DNA from 2 places in the Sphingobium limneticum genome. Region 1 is predicted to be linked to the other one. Evidence: riboswitches for the same ligand, from Rfam matches in the RefSeq annotation. Region 1 holds a riboswitch; the other holds the start of a gene.
What was found. Region 1 has a riboswitch for fluoride ahead of F4U95_RS11795 (voltage-gated chloride channel family protein). Riboswitches for the same ligand answer to the same signal wherever they lie in the genome.
Positions count from the first base shown of each region.

Region 2: linked by a shared signal. The riboswitch ahead of F4U95_RS19885 (voltage-gated chloride channel family protein) and the one ahead of F4U95_RS11795 (voltage-gated chloride channel family protein) in region 1 are both predicted to bind fluoride.

Region 1 covers NZ_VYQA01000008.1:4,012-10,823, forward strand. Annotated here, with positions in the region: gene F4U95_RS11775 (SLC13 family permease) at 1-193, shown strand, start outside; gene rodA (rod shape-determining protein RodA) at 335-1,459, opposite strand; gene nhaA (Na+/H+ antiporter NhaA) at 1,518-2,702, opposite strand; gene F4U95_RS11790 (hydrogen peroxide-inducible genes activator) at 2,873-3,787, shown strand; fluoride riboswitch at 3,837-3,913, shown strand; gene F4U95_RS11795 (voltage-gated chloride channel family protein) at 3,937-5,331, shown strand; gene F4U95_RS11800 (DUF190 domain-containing protein) at 5,364-5,747, shown strand; gene F4U95_RS11805 (DNA -binding domain-containing protein) at 6,120-6,731, opposite strand; gene F4U95_RS25540 (transcriptional regulator domain-containing protein) at 6,652-6,812, opposite strand, start outside.
Region 2 covers NZ_VYQA01000018.1:97,601-104,412, reverse strand. Annotated here, with positions in the region: partial or broken gene F4U95_RS19900 (IS5/IS1182 family transposase) at 1-79, opposite strand, end outside; partial or broken gene F4U95_RS19895 (chloride channel protein) at 140-913, shown strand; gene F4U95_RS19890 (DUF190 domain-containing protein) at 940-1,275, shown strand; fluoride riboswitch at 1,423-1,499, shown strand; gene F4U95_RS19885 (voltage-gated chloride channel family protein) at 1,524-2,915, shown strand; gene F4U95_RS19880 (DUF190 domain-containing protein) at 2,915-3,334, shown strand; gene F4U95_RS19875 (EamA family transporter) at 3,337-3,774, shown strand; gene F4U95_RS19870 (alkaline phosphatase family protein) at 3,798-5,657, shown strand; gene F4U95_RS19865 (histidine phosphatase family protein) at 5,654-6,232, shown strand; gene F4U95_RS19860 (hypothetical protein) at 6,229-6,441, shown strand; gene F4U95_RS19855 (ABC transporter ATP-binding protein) at 6,438-6,812, shown strand, end outside.

The DNA.
Region 1 (6,812 bases):
GCGTCCCTTCCTAATCGCCGTCATGATTGCAGCCAGCGCGGCTTTCGCCACCCCGTTTGGCTATCAGACCAACGTCATCGTTTATCAGATGGCAGGCTACCGCTATATGGATTTTGTGCGCGTCGGGCTTCCGCTCAACTTCATCACTTTTGCCGTGGCCATCGTTGCGATCCAGGCGGCCTTTCCTTTCTAGAGCCGACTTATCGGACGTTTTTGCTGAAAAAATTAGAAAGCGCCGACGGCAAGGAGCAGCGCGAAAGTAAGCGCAACTGATGCGATTATGCTCCAGACGAAACCGGAGTCTAACTGTCGCTTCATAATCGTTCTCCAAAAGTCAGACAGCGAACGATCCAGTGCCGTTCAGGCGCGATCCGCCTACGTTCTCACGGTGGATGGCCATAAGGATGCCGAGCAGGATCAGCACCGTCATCATCGCTGAGCCTCCGTAGGACATGAGTGGCAGCGGAATGCCGACGACCGGCGCCAGCCCCATCACCATGGCAAGGTTGATCGACACATAAAGGAAGATGGTGAAGGCCAGGCCGCAAGCCGTCAGTCGAGTGAAGATCGTGTCACCGGCGACACCCAGGCGCCAGCCCCAGCGAATGAGATAACCGTAAGTCAACACGACGAAGAGGCCGCCCATGACGCCCCACTCTTCCGCCATTGTCGCGAAGATGAAATCGGTATGCGCTTCGGGCAGATAGGCTAGGTGGCTTTGGGTGCCATCAAGGAAACCCTTGCCGAACAGTCCGCCTGATCCGATCGCTATTTTCGATTGGGTAATGTGATAGCCCGTGCCCAATGGATCGCCTTCCGGGTCCATGAACACCAGCACCCGGTTTTTCTGATAATCGTGCAGCATGCTCCATGCGACGGGGAGTGCGGCAAGAAGAGCGGCACCCGCTGTCAAGAACCAGCGTAGTCCGACACCGGCGAGAAAGATGACGAGCACGCTCGCCATGGAAATCATCATGGCGGTGCCAAGGTCGGGCTGGAGCATGACCAGCGCAGCGGGGACAGCGAAAAGGGCGATCGGCGCAACAAGCACCGATGGCGTGCTGACATAGATCGCCGGTAGCCGGTGAAAAAACTTGGCGAGGCTGAGCACGACCGCGATCTTCATAAACTCGGACGGCTGCAACCGTATAAAACCGAGGTCGATCCAGCGTTGCGCACCCATACCGATTTTGCCGAACAGTTCGACGATCAGCAGCAGTACGAGCGTGACGCCGTATAGCGGATAGGCAATGTCCATCCAGCGGGCCACGGAGATGCGCGACAGAGCGAACATCAACCCGGACAGCAGTACAAAGCGAAGGCCCTGGTTGGAAGCCCAGGGCGAAATCGAGCCGCCAGCTGCGGAGTAGAGGGTAGCAAGACCGAACAGTACGATCGCCATCAATGTTGCCAGCATCCCCAAGGGAAGGGTGCGGATGGCTGCGGGGACGAGCGACAACGCGGTAATGCTCCAGATACTGTCATGGAGGGCGGCCTGCCGCCCGTCTTCGGGTGGGTCAGATTGCCGGTTTTGATCGTTCCGGTTGCGCCCAGCGTAAGATGGCGTAGCCGATAATTCCGGACAGAAATGAACCAGCCAGGATGCCGATCTTGGCTTCCGACTGGAGCAACGCTTCGCCGGGAAATGCCAAAAGCGTGATGAACAAGCTCATCGTGAAGCCGATGCCGCACAGAAAGGCGACGCCGAGCATCTGTAGCCGGCTTGCATGAGCGGGCAGGTCCGCGAACCCCAAACGGATCGCAAGCATGGAAAACCCGAAGACGCCGATCACCTTACCCATCAGCAAGCCGAGCGCCACGCCCAGCGTGACCGGCGCAGCCAGTGCTTCGGCGGGCAGGCTCAGCACCGGGACGCCCGCATTGGCGAGGCCGAAAATCGGCACGATCAGGAAGCCAACCGGCAGATGCAGGAAATGCTCAAGCCGGTGCAGCGGACTTTTCGTTTCACTGTCCGGACGCGCAGGGGTCCGGTCCATTGGGATAGTCAAAGCCAGGACGACACCAGCCAGCGTCGCGTGAATGCCGGATCGGTAGACCAGCACCCATAGCAGGATACCCAGTAGCAGGTACGGGCTGAGACGACGCACCTTGAACCGATTGAGGGCGACCAGCGCGGCGACCACACCTCCCGCTGCGGCAAGGTCGATGACCGACAGGTCAGCCGTGTAGAAAAAAGCAATGATAACTACGGCGCCCAGATCGTCGATAATCGCCAGGGCCGTCAGGAATATCCGGAGCGACGCCGGCACACGGCTGCCAAGCAGCGAGATAACGCCAAGTGCGAAGGCGATATCAGTGGCTGCCGGAATGGCCCAGCCATGCACCGATGCGCCTTGGTTGAAAGCAACGTAAACAAGGGCAGGAGCGATCATCCCTCCGGCTGCTGCGATCCCTGGCAGGACACGCCTCGACCAGCTCGAAAGCTGGCCATCGAGCATCTCGCGTTTGATCTCCAGACCGACAAGCAGGAAAAAGACCGCCATCAGCGCATCGTTGATCCAGTGTCCCAGAGATAGCGGCCCGATATAGAGATGAAGCAGTGCTTCATATCCCGGGCCAAGCGGAGAGTTGGCGATGATAAGGGCTGCCGCTGCCGCGCCCATCAGGACGAGTCCAGCAGAAGATTGCGCATCCAGAAATCGGCGCAGGGCACTGGGATGGATGCGGTGATAGTCCGTCATGCGGTCGGCCTTGGCTGTGGGTCGTCAGGGTTGAGGGTTGCTGGCCGCCCAAAAACACCCGCCAAAGCGAGCGACACAAACTGCCGAAGCTGCTGATATTCACAAAAGCGAGTACGAGGCAAATTGGAAGTTTCGTTGCTGCTTATAGCTACAGGCTATAAGGCATAGGCATGCCGACGTTACAGCAGCTTCGATACCTGGTCGCGGTCGCCGACACGCTGAGTTTCAGCCGTGCTGCTCAAGCATGCCACGTCACTCAACCGACCCTTAGCCTTCAACTCAAGGAGCTGGAAGGCAGACTCAAAGCGCGCCTTGTGGAGCGGACGCGGGCACGGGTGCTCCTGACACCAGTGGGAATCGAAATCGCCCATCGGGCAAGACGCGTGTTGGCGGATGTCGACGACATAAAGGAAGTTGGCCGGCGCGACGAACAGGGAGGCCTTAAGGGCACGCTTCAAATGGGCGTCGTCCAAACCGTCGGTGCCTATGTTTTGTCCGTCGCGATGCCATCGCTTCGCGCATGTTACCCGGACACGCGCATTTTCGTCCGCGAGGATCGCCTGGAAAATCTCCCCTCGAAGCTCTCAGACGGCACGCATGATCTGCTGCTCTTGCCAGAAGCGATCAATCACCCGGATTTCACCAGCACTCCCCTGATTCGGGAGCCGCTCCAATTGGTCATGCCGACGGATCACCGGCTCGCCCAGCAGGCGGTGATTGATCCCGAAGCTATTGCAGGCGAGACGATATTGGTCATGGAGCGTGGACGTCGGCTCCATGATGAGATTGCTGCGCTCTGCAATGATTTTGGCGCGCTCCAGGCCCAGGATTACGCCGGGACGACGCTCGACACTCTTCGCCTCATGGTGACCACCGGAATGGGACTGTCGCTGCTACCTGCGCTCTATGTCCGCTCGGATGTTCTGCGGGAGAAGCTGATTGTCGCACGGCCATTGTCGCGGCGGGCGCCTGTGCGTCAGGTCACGATGGTATGGCGCAGTTCATCACCACGCAGCGATGCCTATCACCGCCTCGCTGCCACAATTGCGGAGACGTTGCTTCCGTGGGCGGAGAAGGAAGCTTAGGCCCAAGCGCGTGGCGTCCCTTGATCTTTTCCGCTTCGCCCATCATACGGCGTACCACGGTAATGGATTTCTGCCGGACCTTCGGGTCGAACCGCCCTGACAAGGGACGATGATTCCTACTTGGCGCCGCAAGGCAGCAAGGAGGAATCGTGCGCGCGACTTTTCGCAACCTGTTCAGTATACTCAATGTGGCGGCCTTTCTCCGGGATCGACACGATCATGCGATGTCGGTCGTGCGCTGGACGCTGATCCTGGTTCCCCTGGCCGCGCTGATCGGCACGTTGTGTGCCGCATTCCTGTGGAGTCTGGATGCGGCAACACAGGCCCGTTTCGATCATCCCTGGCTTCTCTATCTTTTGCCGGCAGGTGGCGCGGCAATCGCCCTGCTCTACCATCGCACCGGTAAGTCGGTCGAAGCGGGCAACAATCTGATCGTCGAGCAAATTCATGAGCCAGGGGGCGGCGTTCCCCTGCGAATGGCGCCGTTGGTCTTCATCGGTACTATCGCCACACATTTGTTCGGCGGAGCGGCAGGCCGCGAAGGCACAGCGGTGCAACTCGGCGGCAGCCTTGCAAGCGCTGCCGCCCGACTGTTCAAACTTGACGCTCCGAGCATCCGCATCGTTTTGATGGCTGGGGTCGCTGCCGGCTTCGGGGCTGTTTTCGGCACGCCGCTAGCCGGCGCTGTGTTCGCGCTCGAAGTACTGGCGGTCGGCCGCATGGAATATAGCGGGATCTTACCGTGTCTGCTTGCCGCGCTGGTGGGCGACTGGACGTGCCATGCCTGGGGCATCCATCACACGCCCTACCAGGTCAGTAGCATTACTGGAGGCGTGGGCGCTCTGATCGTCGAACCGCTGATTCTCGCCAAGGCGGCCGTAGCAGGGGTGGCATTCGGCCTGGCAGGACTCCTATTTGCCGAAGCCAATCACGCGCTCGGCGGGTTCCTCAAGGCTCGCATTCCCTATGGCCCTCTGCGGGCGGCCTTTGGCGGCATATTGGTCATCGCGCTGGTCTGGATTTTTGGCACACGTGCCTATCTTGGTCTTGGCGTCTGGTCCGCCATTCCCGGAGACCCGACCATCGCTGGCTTCTTCACCGGTCCTGCCGATCGGTGGAGCTGGGCGCTCAAGATGGTCTTTACGGTCGTGACCCTCAGCGCCGGCTTCAAGGGCGGCGAAGTGACGCCGCTATTCTTCATCGGGGCAGCACTCGGCAATGCGCTGGGTTGGCTGCTCGGCGCGCCGCTCGACCTTTTCGCCGGCCTTGGGTTCGTCGCCGTCTTTGCCGGCGCGGCCAATACACCGCTTGCCTGTACGATCATGGGTATCGAGTTGTTCGGGGCCACCCACGCGGTTCCGATCGCGGTGGCCTGCTTCGTGGCTTATATCTGCTCGGGCCATAACGGAATCTACCTGTCGCAGCGTATCGCCGTTCCGAAGCGGCTGACACGCGGCCATTCCCATGGCGCTACCCTGCGCAAAGCGCGTGCCTCGCGGCGAACACGTCGGGAGAATAGCTCTTTCAACAAGAAGGAAAACTGATGTCTCACAAGGTCACGCCCAGCGAGATCGGCATGATCCGCATCTACATGAAGCCATCGGACAAGGCGACCGATGGCTCGCGTAGCTTCTGGACCCGAAAACCGCTCTACCGGCAGTTGGTCATGCAGGCGAAGCGCGACGGCATCATGAACGCCGTCGCGCATCATACCCACTACGGCTTCAGCAACCACGGTCCGGTAATGGAGGATGGTGCTGAATTATCCAATCCGCATCTGACGATGTGTGTCGAGCTGATCGGCCAGCGCCATGAACTGGAGCGCTTTTGCGAGGTACATGGCGATCTGCTCGGCGGGAAAGTGATCGTCTACAAGCATCTTGAGCATCGGAGCATCGGTCCAGGCGGAGTGCGGCATCAGGACGCAGCGCCAGCGGAACTGACGGCAAAAGCTCGATGAGCGTCGGGTTTTGGCGAGAGCCGTCGGTCACGGTCGCGCTTGGGAACGGCAGAATTGTCCCACAAGCCGATCAAAACCCGCAATGGTCAAAGGTAGCCATTTGGGCCTTGACCATACCACTCCCGCGCCACCGGGAGAGGCCACCAAACGCGCCGCCGCGCAAGCGGCGACCGCAAGGGTCAGCAGCGCTGACCCGCGCCAGCGATCGTCACCGGCAGGCCGAGACCCGGCAACGGGGCTCGGCGGCGAGAAGCCTGGCTTCTCGCCGTAGAGCGCGGTCGCGCCGCTTCACCGGCGCGAGGCGTCATCCCTTCTGGGGCAAAACCTATCCAGTGGACATGACGCACCGCACCGCGCGGGCCACATAGGGAGCTAGGGCTTTCGCCGCATCAGTTGCCGCCAGCCACCGCGTGCCATGATGCCCGCGTCTCGAACCAGACGCCTGACCCGTGATCGCAGAGAATCGGACGGCACCGTCCAATCCAGCGCCACACGGTGTTCGCCGAACAGGGCGGCACCGATCTCGCGCTGGCTGGCCCCTTGCACGAGCGCGTCATGAACCCGCAGCATGTCGACCATGCGGGCGATCCGGGGATCGGGCGGGAATAGCGAGCGGGAGAAACGGCGCGTGCGACACAGGTGGAGGAACCGGCGCAATGGCAGCAAGCGCCGCTCCGAAGACAGGATGCCCTGCAATCTGAAATGGAGCAGGACGGCTTGCTGTCCCGCCAGGCACCCTTCCTCGATGTCGAACCGGATATGATGCCAGCCGTCGGAGAGGACGGCATGTTCGCGGCCCCCTACGCCGATGGCGACGGTGAGCCAGGGCGCGATATCGGCAAGATCGAGGCTGTCGGGATCTTCCGGATCGGCGGGGATGGAGGCAACAGCGATCGTCCCGGGATCAAATTCGGCATGCCAGATGATCCGGGCCTCGGGCGCGGCGCGGCTCGGATGTTCGGCGAAAGTGAAGCCCCCATGCAAGCGGTTCGGGATGAACGCCCCGGGTGGCGGTACTCGCCTGCACATGCCAGGCGATATAGGCGGGATCGCGGCGCAGCCATT
Region 2 (6,812 bases), on a different contig from region 1:
GGGGGCGGCCATGGCTCTTGGGGAAAAATGGCTCAAGCCGTGCCATCTGCTCATCCGTCAGCCAGTACAGGTCGCTCATACTCAGTCTCCTTGCGGAGCCTGAATCATATCGAGCCTCCCATTTCAATGGGTCCTGACCCTAGTACCGTGCCTAGTCGCGGCACTGGTGGGTGACTGGACCTGTCTTGCCTGGGGCATTCATCACGGCGCCTACCATGTCGATGCGATGGTGCCGGTCGACGCGTTGCTCGTCGCCAAAGCCGGCGTCGCGGGCGTTGTATTCGGATTGGTCGGGCTGGCCTTTGCAGAGGCCAACCATGCGCTCGGCGGATGGCTGAAGCGCGTGATACCCTATGGCCCACTACGACCCGCTATCGGTGGTGTCGCCGTGATCGCGCTGGTCTGGCTATTTGGCACGCGAGACTATCTCGGCCTGGGCACGCTGGCGGCAACGCCGGGCGACCTGACCATTGCCAGCTTTTTCGGCCCCGATACGCACCCGTGGAGCTGGGCGCTGAAGCTGCTCTTTACCGTCGTTACCCTGAGCGCTGGCTTCAAGGGCGGAGAGGTGACGCCGCTGTTCTTCATTGGCGCGGCGCTCGGCAATGCGCTCGCGCCCATGTTCGGAGTGCCGACAGGGGTTTTCGCGGCGATCGGTTTCGTCGCGCTGTTCGCGGGCGCGGCCAACACGCCGCTGGCTTGCACGTTCATGGGGATCGAGCTGTTCGGCGCGGCCTATGCGGTGCCGATCGCAGTCGCGTGCTTCGTCGCCTATCTCTGCTCAGGCCACAACGGCATCTACCTGTCGCAGCGCGTCGCCGTGCTTAAGGTGCCTGCCGCACACCTCACACCCGACGCCACCCTGCGCGATGCCCGCACGCGCCGCGCTTCTCGCCGGCGCGCGCGCGCCTGATCCCGCTTCCTGTCGAAAGCTCTACCATGCCCGACCTTTTCACCGTTCAGCACCGCGAAGTCGGGATGCTGCGCATCTATCTGAAGCCGTCCGACAAGATCGGCCCGCGTCGCTTCTGGGGGGCAAAGCCGCTCTATCGCGAGCTGATTCGCACCGCGAAGGCGGACGGCATCATCAACGCCGTCGCGCAAAATACCCATTACGGCTTCAGCAATCACGAACCGATCCGGGAGAACGGCTCGGAAATTGCCGATCCGCATCTGACGATCTGTGTTGAACTGGTCGGTGATCGCGATCAGCTCGACCTTTTCTGTCGCCGTCATGGCGATCTGCTCGGCGACAAGGTGATCGTCTACAACTAACTGGAGCATTGGACGATCACGCGCCAAACTGAGCGAGCCAGAGCTTGATCGGCGTTCCCGGTTGGGAAACGACCAACGACATGGCCAAGGCTTCCCCGCAAGGATGGTATTTCGGGAATTGACGTTGCTGCATTGCAGCGACATATATCTCTTCAAGGCGATGGATTTCCGCCGGGTCGTCTGACCGAACCGCCCTAGCAAGGGCCGATGATTCCTACTTGGCGCCGCAAGGCAGCAAAGGAGGAATCGTGCGCGCGACGTTTCGCAATCTGTACCATGAGTTCAACGTGGCGGCGTTCTTTTGCGACCGGCACGACCATGCCATGTCGGTGGTTCGCTGGACGCTGATCCTGCTGCCGATGGCGGCGCTGGTCGGGACGTTGTGCGCGGCTTTCCTATGGAGCCTCGATGCCGCTACACAGGCCCGCTTCGATCATCCGTGGCTGCTGTATCTCCTGCCCGTGGGCGGGGCAGCCGTCGCGTTTCTCTATCATCACACCGGGCGCTCGGTCGAAGCCGGCAACAATCTGATTGTCGAGCAGATCCATGAGCCCGGGGGTGGCGTACCGCTCCGCATGGCACCGCTGGTGTTCCTTGGCACGATCGCGACGCATCTGTTCGGCGGCTCGGCGGGACGCGAGGGAACCGCCGTGCAGCTCGGCGGCAGTCTCGCCAGTGCCATCGCCGGCCTGTTCCGTCTCGATGCATCCGGTATTCGCATCCTGCTGATGGCCGGCGTCGCGGCGGGCTTCGGCGCGGTGTTCGGCACGCCCTTGGCAGGCGCGGTGTTTGCTCTTGAAGTGCTGGCGCTTGGCCGCGTCGAATATGGCGGGATCATTCCGTGCTTGCTCGCCGCGCTGGTCGGGGACTGGACGTGTCATGCCTGGGGCATCCACCACACGCCTTATCACATCGCCTATGCCGCCCCCGCCACGGGCGCGCTGCTGGTCGAGCCGCTGATGCTCCTCAAGGCGACGATCGCGGGCGTCGCCTTCGGGTTCGCCGGCCTCGTCTTCGCCGAAGCGAACCACGCATTCGGCGGCTTCCTCAAGCGCCGCATACCTTACGGACCGGCCCGTGCCGCTCTGGGCGGCGTCCTGGTCATCGCGCTCGTCTGGATCGTCGGCACCCGCGCCTATCTGGGTCTGGGCGTATGGTCCGCCATCCCCGGTGATCCTACGATCGCGGGCTTCTTCAGCGGCCCGGTCGATCGGTGGAGTTGGGCGCTCAAGATGCTGTTCACCGTCGTGACGCTGAGCGCAGGCTTCAAGGGCGGCGAGGTGACGCCGCTGTTCTTCATCGGTGCCGCGCTCGGCAACGCGCTGGGGTGGCTGCTCGGTGCACCGCTCGACCTGTTCGCAGCGCTCGGTTTCGTCGCCGTGTTCGCCGGGGCGGCCAACACGCCGCTGGCCTGTACGATCATGGGGATCGAGCTGTTCGGCGCCACCCATGCCGTGCCGATCGCGGTGGCCTGTTTCGTCGCCTACATCTGCTCGGGCCATAACGGCATTTACCTGTCGCAGCGGATCGCCGTGCCCAAGCGTCCCGCCCGCGCTCATACCGGCACCTTAACGCTGCGCGACGCCCGCGCATCCCGCCGTAGCCGGCGTCCTTCCAACACCGTCAAGGAGCATAACTGATGCCCCACAAGGTCACGCCCAGCGAGATCGGGATGATCCGCATCTACATGAAGCCGTCCGACAAGGCTGCGGGCGCGCGTAGCTTCTGGTCGCGCAAACCGCTGTACCGCGAGCTGGTCGCGCAGGCGAAGCGCGACGGCATTATGAACGCCGTCGCCCATCACACCCATTACGGCTACAGCAATCATGGCCCGATTCGGGAAAATGGCTCCGAGATTTCCGATCCGCACCTGACCATGTGTGTCGAGCTGATCGGCCAGCGCGGCGAACTCGAACGCTTCTGCGAGGGGCATGGCGATCTGCTCGCGGGCAAAGTGATCGTCTACAAGCATCTGGAGCATTGGAGCATCGGTCCGGGCGGCGTCCGGCATGAAGATGCGGTGCCCGCCGAGCTGGCCGATGAAACGGGGCAGGCGTGAGAGTGGGAAGCGTCAGCTCCTCCTCGTGGCTCGTCTGGGCGCTGGGTTCCGCCGGATTTGCCGCGCTGACCGCGATCTTCGCCAAGATCGGGGTCGAAGGAATCAACTCCGACCTGGCGACCCTTTTCCGCACGCTCGTGATTGTCGTGGTGCTGACCGCCCTGCTCGCGCTTACCGGCAAATTTCAGCCCCTCGGGACCATCGCGCCACGTACCTGGCTGTTTCTCGGGCTGTCCGGCCTGGCGACCGGCGCGTCATGGCTCTGCTATTTCCGCGCCCTGAAGATCGGCGACGCAGCGCGGGTCGCTCCCATCGACAAGCTGAGCGTCGTTTTTGTCGCCGTCATCGGCGTGACGCTTCTTGGTGAACACCTCTCCCTGCGGGGCTGGTTCGGCATCGGTTTGATCGGTGCCGGCGCCGTGCTCGTCGCGCTTGCCTGATGCCTTTCGAACGGAAACCAACGATGCGCTATCTCCCGATCGTCGCCGCTGCCGTCGCCATTGCCGCTACACCGGCACTCGAAGCTCGCACCGCAAAGCGCGCCCGCACTCCGCACAACGTCATTCTGGTCGTCATCGACGGGTTGAGAGGCAAGATCGTCACCCCTCAAACCGCGCCTGAACTGGTCCGGCTACGGGATGCCGGGACCTACTTTCCCAACAGCCATTCGGTATTCCCGACGTTCACGACCGCCAATGCCTCCAGTCTCGCGACCGGCCATCAGCTTGGCGATACCGGCGATTTCAGCAACACGATCTGGACGGCCGCCCCGATCGCAAGCGCGGCGGGCAGCGTCACCCCGTTCCTCGAAAACGATGCCGTGCTCGGCGAGGTCGATACGCACTTCGGCGGCAATTACCTCAACGAAACGACTGTTCTCGAAGCCGCACGCAAAGCGGGATACGGCACCGCTGCGATCGGCAAGCTCGGCCCAGCGCTTATCCAGGATCACCTCGCTCGCGACGGTATGACGACGATCATCGTCGACGACTCCACCGGACGGCCGGGCGGCATCGCGCTTTCGCCCGACACTGTCACAGGAATGACCAGGGCGGGGCTGCCGCTCGTCGCACCGGACAGGGGTGCCAACGGCCGTTCGGGGGACGCTCGCACACCCGGCACGCGCGAGGCCAATCGTGCGCAGCAGGACTATTTCATCGATGTCGCCACCCGCGTGGCGCTGCCGTCATTCAAGGCACGTCACCGGCCTTTCGCGATGGTCTTCTGGTCACGCGATCCCGATGGGACCCAGCACAATCAGGGCGACAGTCTCAACCGCCTGACGCCCGGAATTAATGGTCCGACGACCTTTGCTGCGATCCGCAACGCGGATGGAGATCTCGCAAAGCTGCGAACGGCGCTCAAGCGGCTTGGCCTAGATCGGACGACCGATATCATCGTCACGTCGGACCACGGCTTTTCCACGATCTCGAAGCAAAGCGACACGAGCCGTGCAGCACGGACGCGGTATGCCGATGTTCCTGAAGGCTTCCTCCCGCCCGGCTTTCTCGCGCTTGATCTGGCGTCGGCGCTGAATATGCCGGCATTCGATCCCGAGGCCGGCAACGCGCCGGTGACAACGGGTGCTCATCCCAGTCGCGGCAACGCACTGCTGGGGGCCGATCCCTCTCATCCCGACATCGTGGTTGCCGCCAATGGCGGGTCGGACCTGTTGTACCTGCCTGGACGCGATCCGACGCTCGCGCGCCGTATCGTCACCGCGCTGCTTGACCAGGATTATATCAGCGGAATCTTCGTCGATGATCGGCTCGGCTCGATCGCCGGCACGCTGCCATTATCGTCGATCAACCTCAAAGGGGCAGCGCTGCCCCCCGTACCGTCGATCGTCGTCATCTTCCGCTCGGCAACGACCGGCTGCGCAATACCGACGAACTGTCAGGTGGAGGTGGCGGATACGACGCTGCAGCAAGGCCAGGGCATGCACGGCAGCTTCGGCCGCGGCGACACCCTCAACTTCACAGCGGCGATCGGCCCCGATTTCAAACGGCGTTTCGTCGATCCGGCACCGGTCAGCAACGCGGATATCGGACACACGATGATGGCCTTGCTACGCCTCTCCCCGACGCCGCATGGTGCGCTGACCGGCCGGGTATTGAGCGAAGCGATGCCCGGGGGGCGGATGACCCCCTATGTCCGGGGCGAGCAGCGATCCGCTGCCGCCGGGAATGGTCTCGTCACCCTGCTGCGCTATCAGGAGGCGGCAGGCATTCGTTATCTCGACGCCGGGGGTTTTGCGGGCCGCACTCTCGGCCTGGCTGATGTGGCAGCACCTGAAGCCGCTGGCCGGGGAGCGCGTCGATGACGGGGCTGCCGCAATTCTGGCTTGTCCGTCATGGTGAGACGGCCTGGAGCCTGACACGTCAGCATACGGGTCGAAGCGACATTCCCTTGACGAAGGGCGGGGAGGAAGCTGCCCAACGCCTGAGCGAGCGCCTGCCGGCACGTCCCTTTTCGCAAATATGGTCCAGCCCGTCGCAGCGCGCGCGTCGAACCGGCGAACTGGCAGGCTTCTCCCGGAAGATCGCAATCGTCGATGACCTCGCGGAGTGGGATTACGGTGCCTACGAAGGTCGAACCACGAAAGAGATTCTGGCCGATCGCCCGGATTGGATGCTGTTTCGCGATGGCTGCCCGCAAGGTGAAACACCTGACGACATCACGGCGCGGGCGGATCGCGTCGTCGAACGCCTGCGGGCCTCCACGTCCGACATCCTGATCTTTTCCAGCGCCCATATCCTGCGGGTGCTGGCTGCGCGCTGGCTGGGGCTTCCCGCCGCGGCCGGTGCGCTCTTCATCCTCGACACCGCCAGCATCAGCATTCTCGGTTACGAGCACAATGATGCCGAGCGGGTCATTCGCGGATGGAATCTGGCATGAACCGGACTGCCCTCCTCGCATGGGCGATAGGGGGCATCTTCGCACCGCTGGGCGGGATCAGCGCCGGCATCATCACTTACGCCGAATATAGCCAGCACCGGCTTCCCAAGGGGCGGGCAGCCCGTGAGGCCCTGCGAAGCGGGGCGGTGGCGACGGTCGTCCTCCTGACGGTCACCGGCCTGTTCGGTTGGTGGGTGGGCCGGTCATGACGAACACGCATGACGATGCCTCTCCGCTCATTCTTGAGGGCGTTGTGACCGAACTGAGCGGCCGGATCATCCACGACGGTGTGGACCTCGTCATGAAGCGTGGCGAGGTTCTTGGCTTGGTCGGCGCGTCGGGATCGGGAAAATCGGTTCTGCTTCGATGCATTATCGGCCTGCTGCCACCGAAAGCGGGCACCGTCAGGCTGTTCGGAGACGATCTGTACCAGGCTGACGACCGGACGCTGGCCGCGATCAAACAGCGCTGGGGCGTGCTCTTTCAAGCCAACGCACTGTTTTCCGATTTCAGCGTTCTGGACAACATCGCGATGCCGCTGCGCGAACATCACGGTTTGCCGGAAGAGCTGATCCTGTCG